One region of the Herbaspirillum sp. NPDC101397 genome, then DNA from elsewhere that is predicted to be linked to it. Evidence: riboswitches for the same ligand, from Rfam matches in the RefSeq annotation. Region 1 holds a riboswitch; each other region holds the start of a gene.
The links. Region 1 has a riboswitch for cobalamin ahead of ACIROW_RS01035 (CbtB domain-containing protein). Riboswitches for the same ligand answer to the same signal wherever they lie in the genome.
Positions count from the first base shown of each region.

Region 1 (4,211 bases):
CTGCCGCTCTCGGGCAAGTCGCCGATGGCATAGCCGGCATCGCGCATCGATTCGAGGATGCGCATCAGCGAGGCCGGCGCGTCGAGGCCGACGGCATTGCCGATCTGTGAAGCCTTGCTGTTGGAGTTGGTGAAGATGAAGGCGATGCGCTTGTCGGCATTGTCGAGCGCGCGCAAACGCGCGAAGCGCGCCGCCAGGCCGGCGATGCGTTCAACGCGGTCGGCCACGGGATGAAACTCCACCACGTCGCCGGACAAGCCCGCCGCCTGCGCCTTGAACGACAGCGGCACGCTGATGATGCGGCCGTCGAACTCGGGCAGCACCACGTTCATGGCGGCGTCGAGCGGGTTCATGCCGCGCGTCGAGATTTCCCACTGCTCCTGCGTCATGCCGCTGGTCATGGCCTGCAGCACGGGCACGTTGAGTTTTTCCAGCACCGACACCGACCAGCCCGCAGGCGTCGGACCGCCCGGCGTGATTTCGCCCATCGCGAAGGACGTGGTGTTGATCAGGACGTCGACATGTGCGCCCTTCTCTCCCGCGAAATAACTGAGCGCCGCCGGCAGATCGGAGTCCGCTGCCGAAGTGCGCAGCGAGGCCGTAAAAATCGGCAACACGTCCATGCCGCGTTGCTCCAGCGATGTCACCAGCGCATCGACGAAGCGCGTGTTGCCGCTCATCCAGTGGGCGCGATAAAAGATGATGCCGACTGCCGGTTTGCGGCGGCCTGCGACATCAATGCGCGATTTAAGTCTGAGCTGAAGCCAGTCGGCAATGCCCGCATCCTGTTCGAGATCCGGATGATAGATCCCGTGATCAGGCAAGGCCACGGCGGACTCGTAAGCGAATCCGGTCAGCAGCAAACGGTCCGACACGAAGCGTAGAAATTGCGCCAGGTTCACGCTGCCGCCGCCGTGGAAATACGCCAGAGCCTCGCGCAGCACATCTGTCGGGACAGTCGACACTGCCGCCAGTTCGGCGTCGGGCTCACCGGCGCCGCTGAGCGCAATCAGATGGCGTCCCTGACGTTGCGCATGACGCAGCAGTTCGGCAAATCCGGCAACACTGCCGAGACGGCCGAGGATGCGCAGCACGATGATGTCAGCGTCGGCCAGTTCGTTCTGCAACAACTCGCTCATGCGTGTTTCGTTTTCTACGCCTTGCAGGTTGATGCCGATGGTTGGCGGAAAATCGGCCGGCAATTGCGTCAACGCGTGATGCACGATCGCCAGGTCGGTGGACGCATGGGTCAATACGGCAATGCGTGCAGACGTTGCAGCGACGGATTGTGTTGCCTGGTCAGACATTTTCTGGTTCCTCGGGATTGACGTCGCCGCTGCCGAGGCGATGGAAGATCAGGTCGGTGACTTCGCGCCCGCCTTCCAGATGCTCGATCACCACGCGTTCGATCGCGGCGGCATCCTCGCAGCGATACCAGACGCCTTCGGGATATACCACAACGACCGGCGCCTGCGCCTTGCAGGCCACCATGCAGTGGGTGCGCGTGCGCTTGACGCGCAGCTCGGGGCGCGCGTCGATCTGCTCGCCGAGCACGGCGAACATGGCTTCGGCCAGCACGCCGTTTTCGGTGCAGCGCGGGCCGGTGCACATCAGGACGTGGCGGTGGTGGGTTCTCATGCGTTCAGTTTCTTAATAACCAAAATGCCGATCCGGCTGCAGTGACCGGATCGGCATCCAAAATGACAACCTGAGTTTCAGGCGAATTTTCAGACGAATTTTTTATAGAAGTAACCGATCAGTCCGCCCAACGTCAGCCAGAATATGCCATTGGCCAATGCGGTGGCGTGGATGAACGCCTGCGCCAGCTCTTCCGGCGCGGCGCCGCCCGGCACTGCCGGATGCGGTGCGCCGATCAGGTGTGGCACAACCACCAAGACCAGTCCCAGCAACTTCAACGTCCAATGGCGCGCATAGACGCCGAGACCCAGGCCGGCGGCAGTCAATCCGGCCGTCATGATCCACCACAACTGGCGCGCATGCAGCGGCGCCGCCACGGTGCCCGGCACTTCCGGCGGCAAGCCCAGCGACGGTGCGACGAAGAACACCAGGTAACCGGCCACGCCCCACAGCAATCCGGAGCGCCAGGTCACTTTCTTGCCGCTGACCAGGATCGCGGCGGCGAGCAACAGGCCGAAGCCGATCGCCATGCTGACGTTGGCCAGCACGGTGTAAGCGGTACGCTCGAAGCCGTTGGCAGGTTCCCATTCATCGGCGTGTTCATGTTCATGCTCGTGAGCTTCCGACGCGGCAGGCGCGCCGGTGGAAGCTGCAGCAGAAGCTGGTACCGCGGCGGCGTGCGACTGCTCATGCGCCTTGGCGGCTGCGGCTTCTTCGTAGACTTCCGCCTGCAGGATAATGCGGGAGACTTGCGCCTGCTGCACGGCCGTCAGCAACAGGCCGGCCAACGCGCCGGCCAACAGGACGACGGGGGCAATCCGTCGCAATACTGCGAAATTGATCATCGGGGTAGTCCGCCTGGCGTCTTAATGGCAAGGAAAGCCGGCCGAATGACGACCGTCATGCGCGGCGTTGTGCAGTTCCACGGCGGAGGCAAATCCGGCAGCGTAGATCAGTGCGGCGCCGAGCACGAATGCGGTCAGGCCAGGCAGGATGCGATCGCGCCAGAGTCGCGCGCCGGAAGCAGAATTGGACTCGGAGTCGAGTGTATCGGTATCGTGGGCGGATGCGCCGGTGATGATTGCCATGTGTTTTCCTTCGGATGGGCCTGAGCCGGATTGAAACCAACCGCTTGCGGCGCTAAAGCGAAGCAGCGCAGCGGAACCGTCACGAAGGAAAATCAGGAAACAACGCGGGGTGCAAAGAAACAGCATTCCGGAAGCAGTCCGTCGATCGCCCTCCGCGATGCAAAACAAGTCGTTATACCGAGGGCCGGTCTCCGGGCTTGAGAATGGTTCACAGCGAGCATGATCTCGCCGGAACCGGAATCTGCGCCTTCCCATGCCGTGTTGGTAACACCGGTGCACAGTGGCTGGATGCAGATTCGCTGATTCGCTTACCGTTGCGGGGGCAGCGTGGGTTTTGCCTGACGGATCACATGGCATTGCAAACGATGATAAATAGCAATTCACCGACGTTCACTGCAATTGACCGACAAACGCACCGACTTCCCGATTAAATCCAGCGAATGACTATTCGCAGGATACCCAAGGCAATGCTACCCCGGCAGTATAGGTGTCGCGCGCCATTCTGGCAACCTGGAATCGGCTTGCATAAACGCTTGCGGGCCGGTTATCCAAATGGATAACCGGCCCGCTTTGGGCTTCAGCAGAAGCCTGGATTACTGCGTGATTCTGTTACTGATTGGGCCCTCTCGCGACCTTTTTGGGAGGCTCCGGGGTCAGGTTGATGGGGTCGCTGGCGGGAAACGTGTCTTCCAAGGCATCGTCGAGATCGTGATCACGCTTGATCTTTTTCGACTCCTTGACGCTATCGGTCTGTTTTTCGAGCTCACGTTCGTCGGCGGCGACGATGTCTTCGCCGCTTTCCTCGTCACTGGCGACTTGCTCGACCGACTCCGGCACTTCCGGAGCGCGGTCCCGCGAGCCGCGTTCGACCGAGGCACGCTCGCCGGTGCCGTGCGAATCGCTGTCGGCTTCGGTGGCGATGTTCATCATGTCGCTGCCGCTGTCCGAGCTGTCGCCCGGCCCAAGCGCGTGGTTGTCGTGGCCTTTGCTTAATTGCCGATCGGAAGTCGGCAAGACGTCTGGATCCAATGTGCTGGTTGCCATGATGCTGTACTCCTCATGTGTGATGCTTGATTGTTCGTGCACGGCTCTACGCCATTCTGATCGGCGTCTCGGGCGGCTCGGGGATGCCGGGCTCGGGCGGATTGAGAGGCGGATCTTCCACCGGGTTGTATTCGTCCGGCGGGATGTCTTTAGGTGGCGGCGCGGTCGGCGGCGTTTCCTGCGGTTCTTGCGGTGTATGCATGCGCACGCCTCCTCACATTGGATTCTGGTGAGGAATCGGATCCTGCGGCGGGCTCGGATCCAGCGGCGGCACTTCTACCGGCGGGATGTCTTGTGGCTTGTGCATGGAATGTCCTTTCTGCTGCAATTTAAGCTCAAGGTCGAGCTAAAAGCGACGCGGGTCGAAGGCAACGCCGACCATTCACGTCACAGCGACAGGCTACCCGCTGGCGCGGGCGCTGCGTATAGGACAAACACTTT
Region 1 covers NZ_JBIWNS010000001.1:214,175-218,385, reverse strand. The annotation lists gene ACIROW_RS01050 (cobaltochelatase subunit CobN) at 1-1,307, opposite strand, end outside; gene ACIROW_RS01045 ((2Fe-2S) ferredoxin domain-containing protein) at 1,300-1,638, opposite strand; gene ACIROW_RS01040 (CbtA family protein) at 1,728-2,483, opposite strand; gene ACIROW_RS01035 (CbtB domain-containing protein) at 2,505-2,726, opposite strand; cobalamin riboswitch at 2,891-3,204, opposite strand; gene ACIROW_RS01030 (hypothetical protein) at 3,336-3,770, opposite strand; gene ACIROW_RS01025 (hypothetical protein) at 3,817-3,972, opposite strand.

Region 2 (4,211 bases), on a different contig from region 1:
ATGAGCCAGAACACCATGCCGCGCAATTGCGTCTCTCCCGCCAGCGTCAGCACCAGCGTGATGACGGCGCCGAAACCGGCCGCCAGCATCACACCGGTCAGCAGTAGCCGATGCCCGGCCGCCATCGGCGACAGCGGCAAGCGCCGCAGCGATTTCCCGACCAGGCCGAACAGCAGCAGCACCGCCAGGCCGGCGCCCAATGCAGCGCCGACGGCAGCGATATTCTGGCGCGGCAAACCGATGGACGCAGCCAATAGCATCGCCAGCAAGGCACCCGCCGCAGATCCGCCGGAGACGCCAAGCACATAGGGTTCAGCCAAGGGATTGCGTAGCAATACCTGCATCAGCGCGCCCGCCATCGCCAGCAAGGCGCCGACGGTGAACGCCGTCAACGCGCGCGGCACGCGCAATTGCAGCAGCATGGCGATATCGGCAGGATCACCGCTTGGGCGCAGACAGCCGGTGCTGCCGCACAGACCCGCCAGCACGAGCGCCAGCCCGGCCAATACGGCCAGGCAGGAAAGCACCAAGATCGCTCTGCGCATGAAGTCCTTGAGGTGATTTAAAAGTCGTAACGGGCGGTGAATTTTACTGCACGGCCGCTTTCCGGATAGATGCCCGAGGCGCAGCCGAAGGCTTGCGAGAAATAACGCCGGTCGCCCAGGTTGCTGCCGGTCAGCGCCAGCTCCCACGTACTCACGCGCATCGCGTAGCGCGCATCGACCGTGGTGTACGACGGCATGCGCGCATTGCAGGTATTGCTGAAGTCACTGCCGTAGCGCTGCGCATCGGCCCACAGCACACCGAGGTTGACGGTCTGGTTGCCGGACTGCCAGTTGAGCCGCGCCGAGGCAGTATTCTTTGGCACCAGCACCATTTCCTTGCCGGCATTCGGACCGTCCGTGAAGGCGGCTGCAATGTGTTGGAAATTCGCCTTGAGGCTGAAGTCGGCGTTCAGGCGCGCGGCGGCTTCCAATTCGACGCCCTGCCGCTTGGTCGGATCGAGATTGACGTTGGCACCAAATGCGCCGACGGTGGGATCGTAAAACAACTCATCCTTGATGCGATGTCGAAACCACCTGAGCGTGGCATTGTTGTCGGCGCCGCCCCAGGTGGCGCCGAACTCCAGGTCATGCGAAGTCTGCGGCTTGAGGATTTGTCCGGCCGCCAGCACGATGCCGCGGTTTTCGTCCGCGGTCGGCAACCGGTAACTTTGACCGGCTTTACCGAACAGGCGCAGCGACGGCAGCACCGCGTGGCTCGCCTGCACCTCCCAGGCGTTGACGCCTTGCGCCTTGTCGTAGGCGTTGGCGGTGCTGCGCTTGTCCATGACCTCATGGCGCAAACCCAGCGCGATACGGGTGTTGCCGGCGATCTGCACTTCGTCGCGCACGTAGGCCGCGCGCGCAGTCTGCGCCGCGTCCCCGCTGCCGTCGACGTTGCCGATCCCCCATTCGGAGAAATCGACGCCGGCCACCAGTTCGTTCTTCAACACGCCACCTTCGGCGATGTGGCGCAAGCGCGGCGAGAACTGGGTGGTGCGGCTATGCACTTCACTGACCGCGCCTCCGCCATAGCTGGAACGCGAAATCTTTTCGCGATGCGACAACTCGGCCGCGGCTTCCAGCGCGCCGAACTTGCGCTCGAAGAAAGCGGTGATGCGGTCGCTGTCGTAGGAGCCGTAATCTTTCGGCGTGGTGGCCTGACGCGGATTGGTGAGGAATTGCGCCATGCTCAGCGAGCCGGCCAGGCCGTAGTCGGCGCGTGCGAGATCAACCCGCAAGCCGAAGCGACCTTGATTGGAAAACCATTGCGCCGTGCCGCTGAAATTCTCCTGGTTGGAAGCATTGTTGTCGCGGTAGTTGTCGGCATGCTGTTTGCTGTACGCGGCATTCAGGGCGAAGCCGTCCCAGCCCTTGGCGACGCTGGCGCGGCCGCTGCGCAAACCGTTGCTGCCGATTTCGCCGACCACGCTGCCGCGGATTGCATCCGCAGCCGGGCGTTTGGTGACGATCTGGATCGTGCCACCGGTGGCGCCGTCGCCATACAGTACACTGCCGCCGCCGCGTACGATCTCGATGCGCTCGACCGAGTCGATCGGCACCGACGACAGCAAGGCGGTCGACAACTCGTTTTCCGACAGTCGGACGCCGTCGATCAGGATCACCATGTTCTGATCGCCATTGCTGCCGAAGCCGCGCATGTCTAGCGCGAAGTCGCCCGGCCCCGCCAGGCTTTGACGGCCATACACGCCACCCAGTTTGCGGATCGCCTCGTTGACGTTGTCGATACCGGCGTTGCGGATGTCTTCGGCGCCGATCATGGTCGCGCCCACGGGCGGAAACGCAGGATCGTTCGGAAAGCGCGACGCCGTAACGACGACCGGCGTGAGGCCGGGGTCGTCGGCGGCCTGCGCCAGCGATTGTGCAAGTGAAAACACAGCGCAGGCGATCGCGCCGCGGCGGGATGGGACGGTGAATTTCATGATGTCGTTTTGCAATGATCTCCGGGCCTGCCTCCCCGCAAGCCGGATTGAAATGGAACGCCTGGGCGTTCCCCTGTCGTGGCCGGTATCCGGGCTGCAAGCCTGGCCCGCCGCGCCTTCCCATGCCTTGCCGCGCGAAAGATGCGGGAGGGTCACAGTGGCGAAGTCGGCAGGTTGCCGTTCCGACAAGGAACGGCGCTTGCTTACCGTTGCGGGGGCAGCGCACGTTGGCGGAGATCCTGGTATCCCAGGCGACCGCGCCGTGCTTCCCGTTTAACTGCCGGCACGAACATGCCGGCGAGCACCAAAACGGCGCAATTGTATGCGCCAACGCCACAGGCGGCAATCATCCGTGACAAACGAAGCGGGCTTGCATTATGATTGCCCGAAGATCAACAAGATCGTCATAACGCCATTTAAATGGGGAATTTTCATCGCTTTTTAGCCGATGGAGCCGCTTGACAGGGACTTATAATCCATTCAACAAATAGCGGAAGTCCGTCCCTACCGGGACACTCTCCGGGGGATCGGGCAAAAACAGGGGCAAGCTCTCTACAGATTTTTTATTTGTTGCCGATATGCAATGGATATCCGGCGGCCGCTGCCGCGCACTTACAGCAACAGGAGCTTCATATCACCGAACCATCTCGTCGAACCATGTAATTCAGTTGTGACAGATTACCTGCCTCGCGGCGGAAGCAAATAACGCATCAAATTTGTATGGAGATACCAAGATCATGAGTGACGACGTTGATTTAGAAGCACTATTCGACGAGATTTCGGCGCAAACCCTGCCGGCTTCAGTCCCGGCAGCCGCGCCGGCAGCTTCGGCCCCCTCGGCCGCAACAGAAGATCCGCTCGAAGACCAGACCGACAAGCCCATGTACGAACGCCTGGGCGGCATCGTTCGCTTGTTGCACGACTCCATGCGCGAACTCGGCTACGACCGCTCGCTGTCAGACGTCGCATCGCAGATCGGCGATGCCCAGGGTCGCCTGGAGCATGTCGCCACGCTGACCGAACAAGCCGCCAACAAGGTGCTCAATTCGATTGACGCCGGCATGCCTGCGCAGGACGCACTCGCCAGCAAAGCCAAGGACATCGATGACCGCTGGGCGCGCCTGTTTGCCGGCCAGATGACCATCGACGAATTCAAGAACCTGGCCAACGATTCCAAGAAATTCTCTTCCGCCGTGATCGAAGCCACCGAGGTCGAAAAAGCCCGCATGCTCGAAATCATGATGGCGCAGGACTTCCAGGACATCACCGGGCAGTTGATCAAGAAGATCGTCGGCATCACCGCCGTGGCGGAACGCGAACTTGCGCAACTGCTGCGCGACAACGCACCGCCGGAAGTCAAGGCGGCGATCCAGGCCGACAAGCCGGTTGAGTTGTTGAACGGACCTTCTGCTCCCGGCTCGGCCATGGCGCAGAATGATGTGGATGACTTACTCGCTAACCTGGGGTTCTAATGGATGACGAAATGCTCAAGGATTTTGTCGTTGAGGCCTTGGACCTCGCGACTAGCGTTGAAGAGCATCTGCTGACTCTTGAACGGCATCCTGACGATCTGGAAATTCTGAACGCGGTTTTCCGCGCCTTCCACACCATCAAGGGCGGTGCGGGCTTCGTCAATTTGCCGGCCATGGTATCGGCCTGTCACCTGACGGAAAACCTGTTCGACGCCCTGCGCACCGGCAAGGCGCCGGTCACGCCGCTGGCGATC
Region 2 covers NZ_JBIWNS010000002.1:132,037-136,247, forward strand. The annotation lists gene ACIROW_RS05395 (FecCD family ABC transporter permease) at 1-545, opposite strand, end outside; gene ACIROW_RS05400 (TonB-dependent receptor family protein) at 563-2,485, opposite strand; cobalamin riboswitch at 2,548-2,809, opposite strand; gene ACIROW_RS05405 (protein phosphatase CheZ) at 3,223-3,957, shown strand; gene ACIROW_RS05410 (chemotaxis protein CheA) at 3,957-4,211, shown strand, end outside.
Region 2: another riboswitch for cobalamin. It lies ahead of ACIROW_RS05400 (TonB-dependent receptor family protein); the one in region 1 lies ahead of ACIROW_RS01035 (CbtB domain-containing protein).

Region 3 (4,211 bases), on a different contig from region 1:
CGCATCCGGCTGCATCGCGACGATGGCTTCGTAATTGGGACTCGACTGCCCCTGTCCTGCCAGCATGGCCGGCGTCACCGTCGGCCAGTAGCTATGGCTGCGCGCGGAGTCGATGTCGACGCCCACCACCGGCTGCATGCCGGCCACGGCGCGCACGAATTCGGTGGTGTAGCGGTTGAAGACGACCACGCGTTTCAGCGGCGTCTTCAGGGTGAGTTCACGACCGACGTCGTCCTTGAACGTCAGGCTGTGAAGGGTGTCTGCGGCATGGACCGAGGGCGCCCGCACCAGCAACGGCAGCCCCAGCGACAGCAGCAACAGCCGTCGTCGTTGGGGCTGCTGCTGTTGCTGCAGCGGAATGATCCGGTCAAAACGCATAGTTGCCGGTGACCGTGTAGGTGCGCGGTGCGCCCAGGATCCATTGCGTCGCCGTGCCGGCGTAGGTCGATGCGGCGTAGACCTTGTCGGTGAGGTTGTCGATGCGCAAATCGAACTTCAGCTTCGGAGTCGCCTTCCACGCCACGCCGGCGTCGAGCACGGTGTACGCCGGCAGGCGCGACTGGTCGGTGTTGTCCGAGTAGCGATCGCTGACGTAATGGGCGCCGGTGCGGGCTTCCACTTGCGGCGTGGCGTTCCACAGCACGAACAGGTTGCCGGTGCGTTTCGGCACGAACTGCGGACGGTAACCGGCCAGCGAGGTCGCCTTGCCGCCGACCGTGGCGACGAAGTTATCGAAGCGCGCCTGCAGCACCGAGGCATTGGCCTCGACGCGCCAGTCGTCGTTGAGCTTGAAGGTCAGCGAGCCTTCCAGGCCGCGCGACGATTGCTGGCCGACGGTGTCGGAGAGGGCGGTGTTGTTGATGTTCGGCGCCAGCAGGTTGTTCTTGATGATGCGATAAGCCGCCAGCGTCCATTCCACGCGGCCGTTCCACAAGGCTTGCTTGACGCCGACTTCGGCCTGCTTGCCCTTGGACACGCCGTACTGCATCTGCGATGCGCTGATGCTGGCCAGCGAGGTGACCGGATCGGATGCCACCGCGTATTGTGCGTACAGCGAGGTGTCGGTCACCGGTGTGAAGACCACGCCGGTATTCCATGACACCGCATTCTGGTTGCCGTTGGCGGTCAGGCGCGTGATGAAGTCATCGCGCTTGGTCTGGTAGTTGTCGCCGCGCAGCCCGCCGGTGATGGCCCATTGCTTGTTCAGCTGATAGCGGTCTTGCAGGAACAATCCGGCCTGGTCGACGGTAACGCGATACAAGGCGCGGATGGCCGGCGAGTTGCCCTGTGCGAACGTGCCCGGATTGAAGTTGAGCGCATTGACGGTGGTGCTGCCGGCGAAGTTGCCCGCGGCGTTGGTGTTGTCGTTGCGGTCGTAGAGTGAGCGGTTGAGGTCAAAGCCGACCACCAGCTGGTTCTTGTTGCCGAACAGCTCGCTGTCGATGGTGGCGTAGCCGTGATCGCCGTATTGGGTCTGTGCGCCGACGATGTCGCGGTAGTTGGAGCGCGCGACGTTGCCGGTGGCCGGGTTGTACGTGTAGGTATAGGTTTCCTTGTAGCGGCGGTCGTGCTTGATCAGGTAGACGTCGTTGTTGAGCACGACCTTGTCGTTGAGCTCGTAACGCGCGCGCAGATAGGTGCGGTTTTCGGTGAAGCGCACCTGGGCGTCATCGACGTTGTAATTCTTGAAGCGCGTGCCGGGTACGATGGCGCCGTTGACGATGGGCGTGCCTTCGTAGCTGCCCGGATGGATATCGGCGTAGTCGTTGGCCAGCGTCAGAGTCAGGTCGCGCGTGGCTTTCCACAGCAGCGAACCGGACACGGTCAGGCTGTCGCTGCGGCCGCGGTCCATCCAACCGTCCGAATTGACGTGGCTGACGTCGAGGCGATAGGCCAGCGTGTCGCTGAGCGGGCCGGTGCTGTCGAAGGCCTTGCGATAGGTGCCGAAGGAGCCGGCCGAAAACTGCACCTCATTGGACTGCTGTTTCAGATTCAGATCGGGCCGCTTGGGCACGACGTTGACCGCGCCGCCGACGAAGCCCGTGCCGTACAGCACCGAAGCGGGGCCGTTGAGGAACTCCACGCGTTCCACATTCCACGGATCGACCGGGAAGGTCACGACGCCGCCGGCGTTGTACAACTGCAAGCCGTCGTACAGTTGCGAAATCGAATTGGGGCCGTAGAAGCCGCGCGCCGACAGCGAGTTGTTGCCGTTGCCGGAAAACGGCACCGAGGTCACGCCGGGCGAGCGCGTTTCGGCGTCGAGCAGGGTCTGGTAGCCACGGTCGCGGATGGTGTCGCCCATGATGACGGCGACGCTGGCCGGGGTTTCCAGCGGCGTCAGGTTGAGACGGCCGCCGGCGGTCGAGGGCGCCTTCAGGCTGCCGCCGTCCTGGGTCGATACCGTGATCTCGGGTAGCGAGGCCTCGGTCGCTTGTGCGAAGGCGGCGCCGGCGTGGAGGGCGGCAAAGGTACCGAACGCGCCGGCCAGCGCATACGGCAAATGAGACAGGCGCGGTTTGCCCGTGCGCAGCGATGCAGAGTGTTTCATGTGAGCTTCCCTTTGATGACCGCCATATCCGTGGCGCGTGGTGTATGGTGGCGGTCTGTTTTTGTACGGCGCGCATCCCCGCGCGCTGTGATCAAAGGAAACGGGCAAAACGGTGAGTGAGTGAAGTGCGAAGACGGCGGACGCACGAATGCGGCAAGCGACGACAGCTCTCGCAAACGGAGGCGGTCGAGCGGATGACGGATTCGGTATGCAGTGCGCAGTGCTTCGCAGTTCACGACATACCCCGGCCGCTCGCTTCCATCCGTTCTGGCCGGTATCCGGGCTAACAGGGCCGATCGCCTCGCCTTCCCATGCCTGAAATCTGAAGCGGCACAGTGGACTATGGAGGAAACCTGTCGCGCTACATCAATGCGCGACGCCTGTTTTACCGTTGCGGGGACAGCACACGTTTGCCGCTGCAACAAACTAATACACAGCGCGTGTTTCCCGTTTAACTGCGGTCAAGGAATCTGACCGCGAGCACCAAAACTCCGCCATGATACGTGCGCAGATGGCTTCCTGCAATGCGGCCGTCCGGGTCCGCCGTTGCTGACATGCTGAATATTTTCCTTCCTGCAACAAGGACGCGTACAGGTGCAAATTCCCGACGCTCGCTATACTTGTCGTCTTTACCGGGAAGGACACCATGAATTCGCGACTCCGCTTTACGAACATACTGCAGTTCACCGCCGTTGCGGCGGTGCTGGCCACCGCAGGTTTTTCCGGCAACGCCGCCGCCCAGGCCACCATCAAGATCGGCGAGATCAACAGCTACAAGGCACAGCCGGCTTTCCTCGAGCCGTACCGCCAGGGCTGGGAAATGGCGCTGGAAGAAATCAACGCCGCAGGCGGCGTGCTCGGCAAGAAGCTGGAAGTGATTTCGCGCGACGACAACGGCAATCCGGGCGACTCGGTGCGTGTGGCCGAAGAGCTGGTCAAGCGCGAACAGGTGTCGCTTCTGTTCGGCGGCTTCCTGTCCAACACCGGTCTGGCGCTGACCGACTACGCCAAGCAGCGCAAGATATTCTTCCTCGCGGCCGAACCGCTGACCGACAAGATCGTCTGGCACAACGGCAACAAGTACACCTATCGTTTGCGTCCTTCGACCTACATGCTGGTGGCGTCGCTGGTCAAGGATGCCGCCAAGCTCAAGAAGAAGCGCTGGGCCATCGTCTATCCGAATTATGAATACGGCCAATCCGCCGTCGCCAGCTTCAAGACGCTGATGAAGGCGACGCAGCCGGACATCGAATTCGTCGCCGAGCAGGCGGCGCCGCTGGGCAAGATCGACGCCGGCGCGGTCACGCAAGCCCTGGCGGACGCCAAGCCGGATGCGATCTTCAACGTGCTGTTCGCGACCGACCTCGGCAAGTTCGTGCGCGAAGGCAATACACGCGGTCTGTTTGAAGGACGCGAAGTGGTGTCGCTGCTGTCGGGCGAGCCGGAATACCTCGACCCGCTGCGCGCGGAAGCGCCCAGCAACTGGCTCGTGACCGGCTACCCGTGGTACGCCATCAATACGCCCGAGCACAAGAAATTCGTCGACGCCTATCGCAAGAAATACAACGACTATCCACGCAACGGTTCGCTGGTCGGTTACAGCGCGCTGATGTCGATTGCGGCCGGGCTGAAGAAAGCCGGCAGCGCCGATTCGGACAAA
Region 3 covers NZ_JBIWNS010000011.1:50,021-54,231, forward strand. The annotation lists gene ACIROW_RS22520 (ABC transporter substrate-binding protein) at 1-378, opposite strand, end outside; gene ACIROW_RS22525 (TonB-dependent receptor) at 368-2,551, opposite strand; cobalamin riboswitch at 2,803-3,054, opposite strand; gene ACIROW_RS22530 (ABC transporter substrate-binding protein) at 3,198-4,211, shown strand, end outside.
Region 3: another riboswitch for cobalamin. It lies ahead of ACIROW_RS22525 (TonB-dependent receptor); the one in region 1 lies ahead of ACIROW_RS01035 (CbtB domain-containing protein).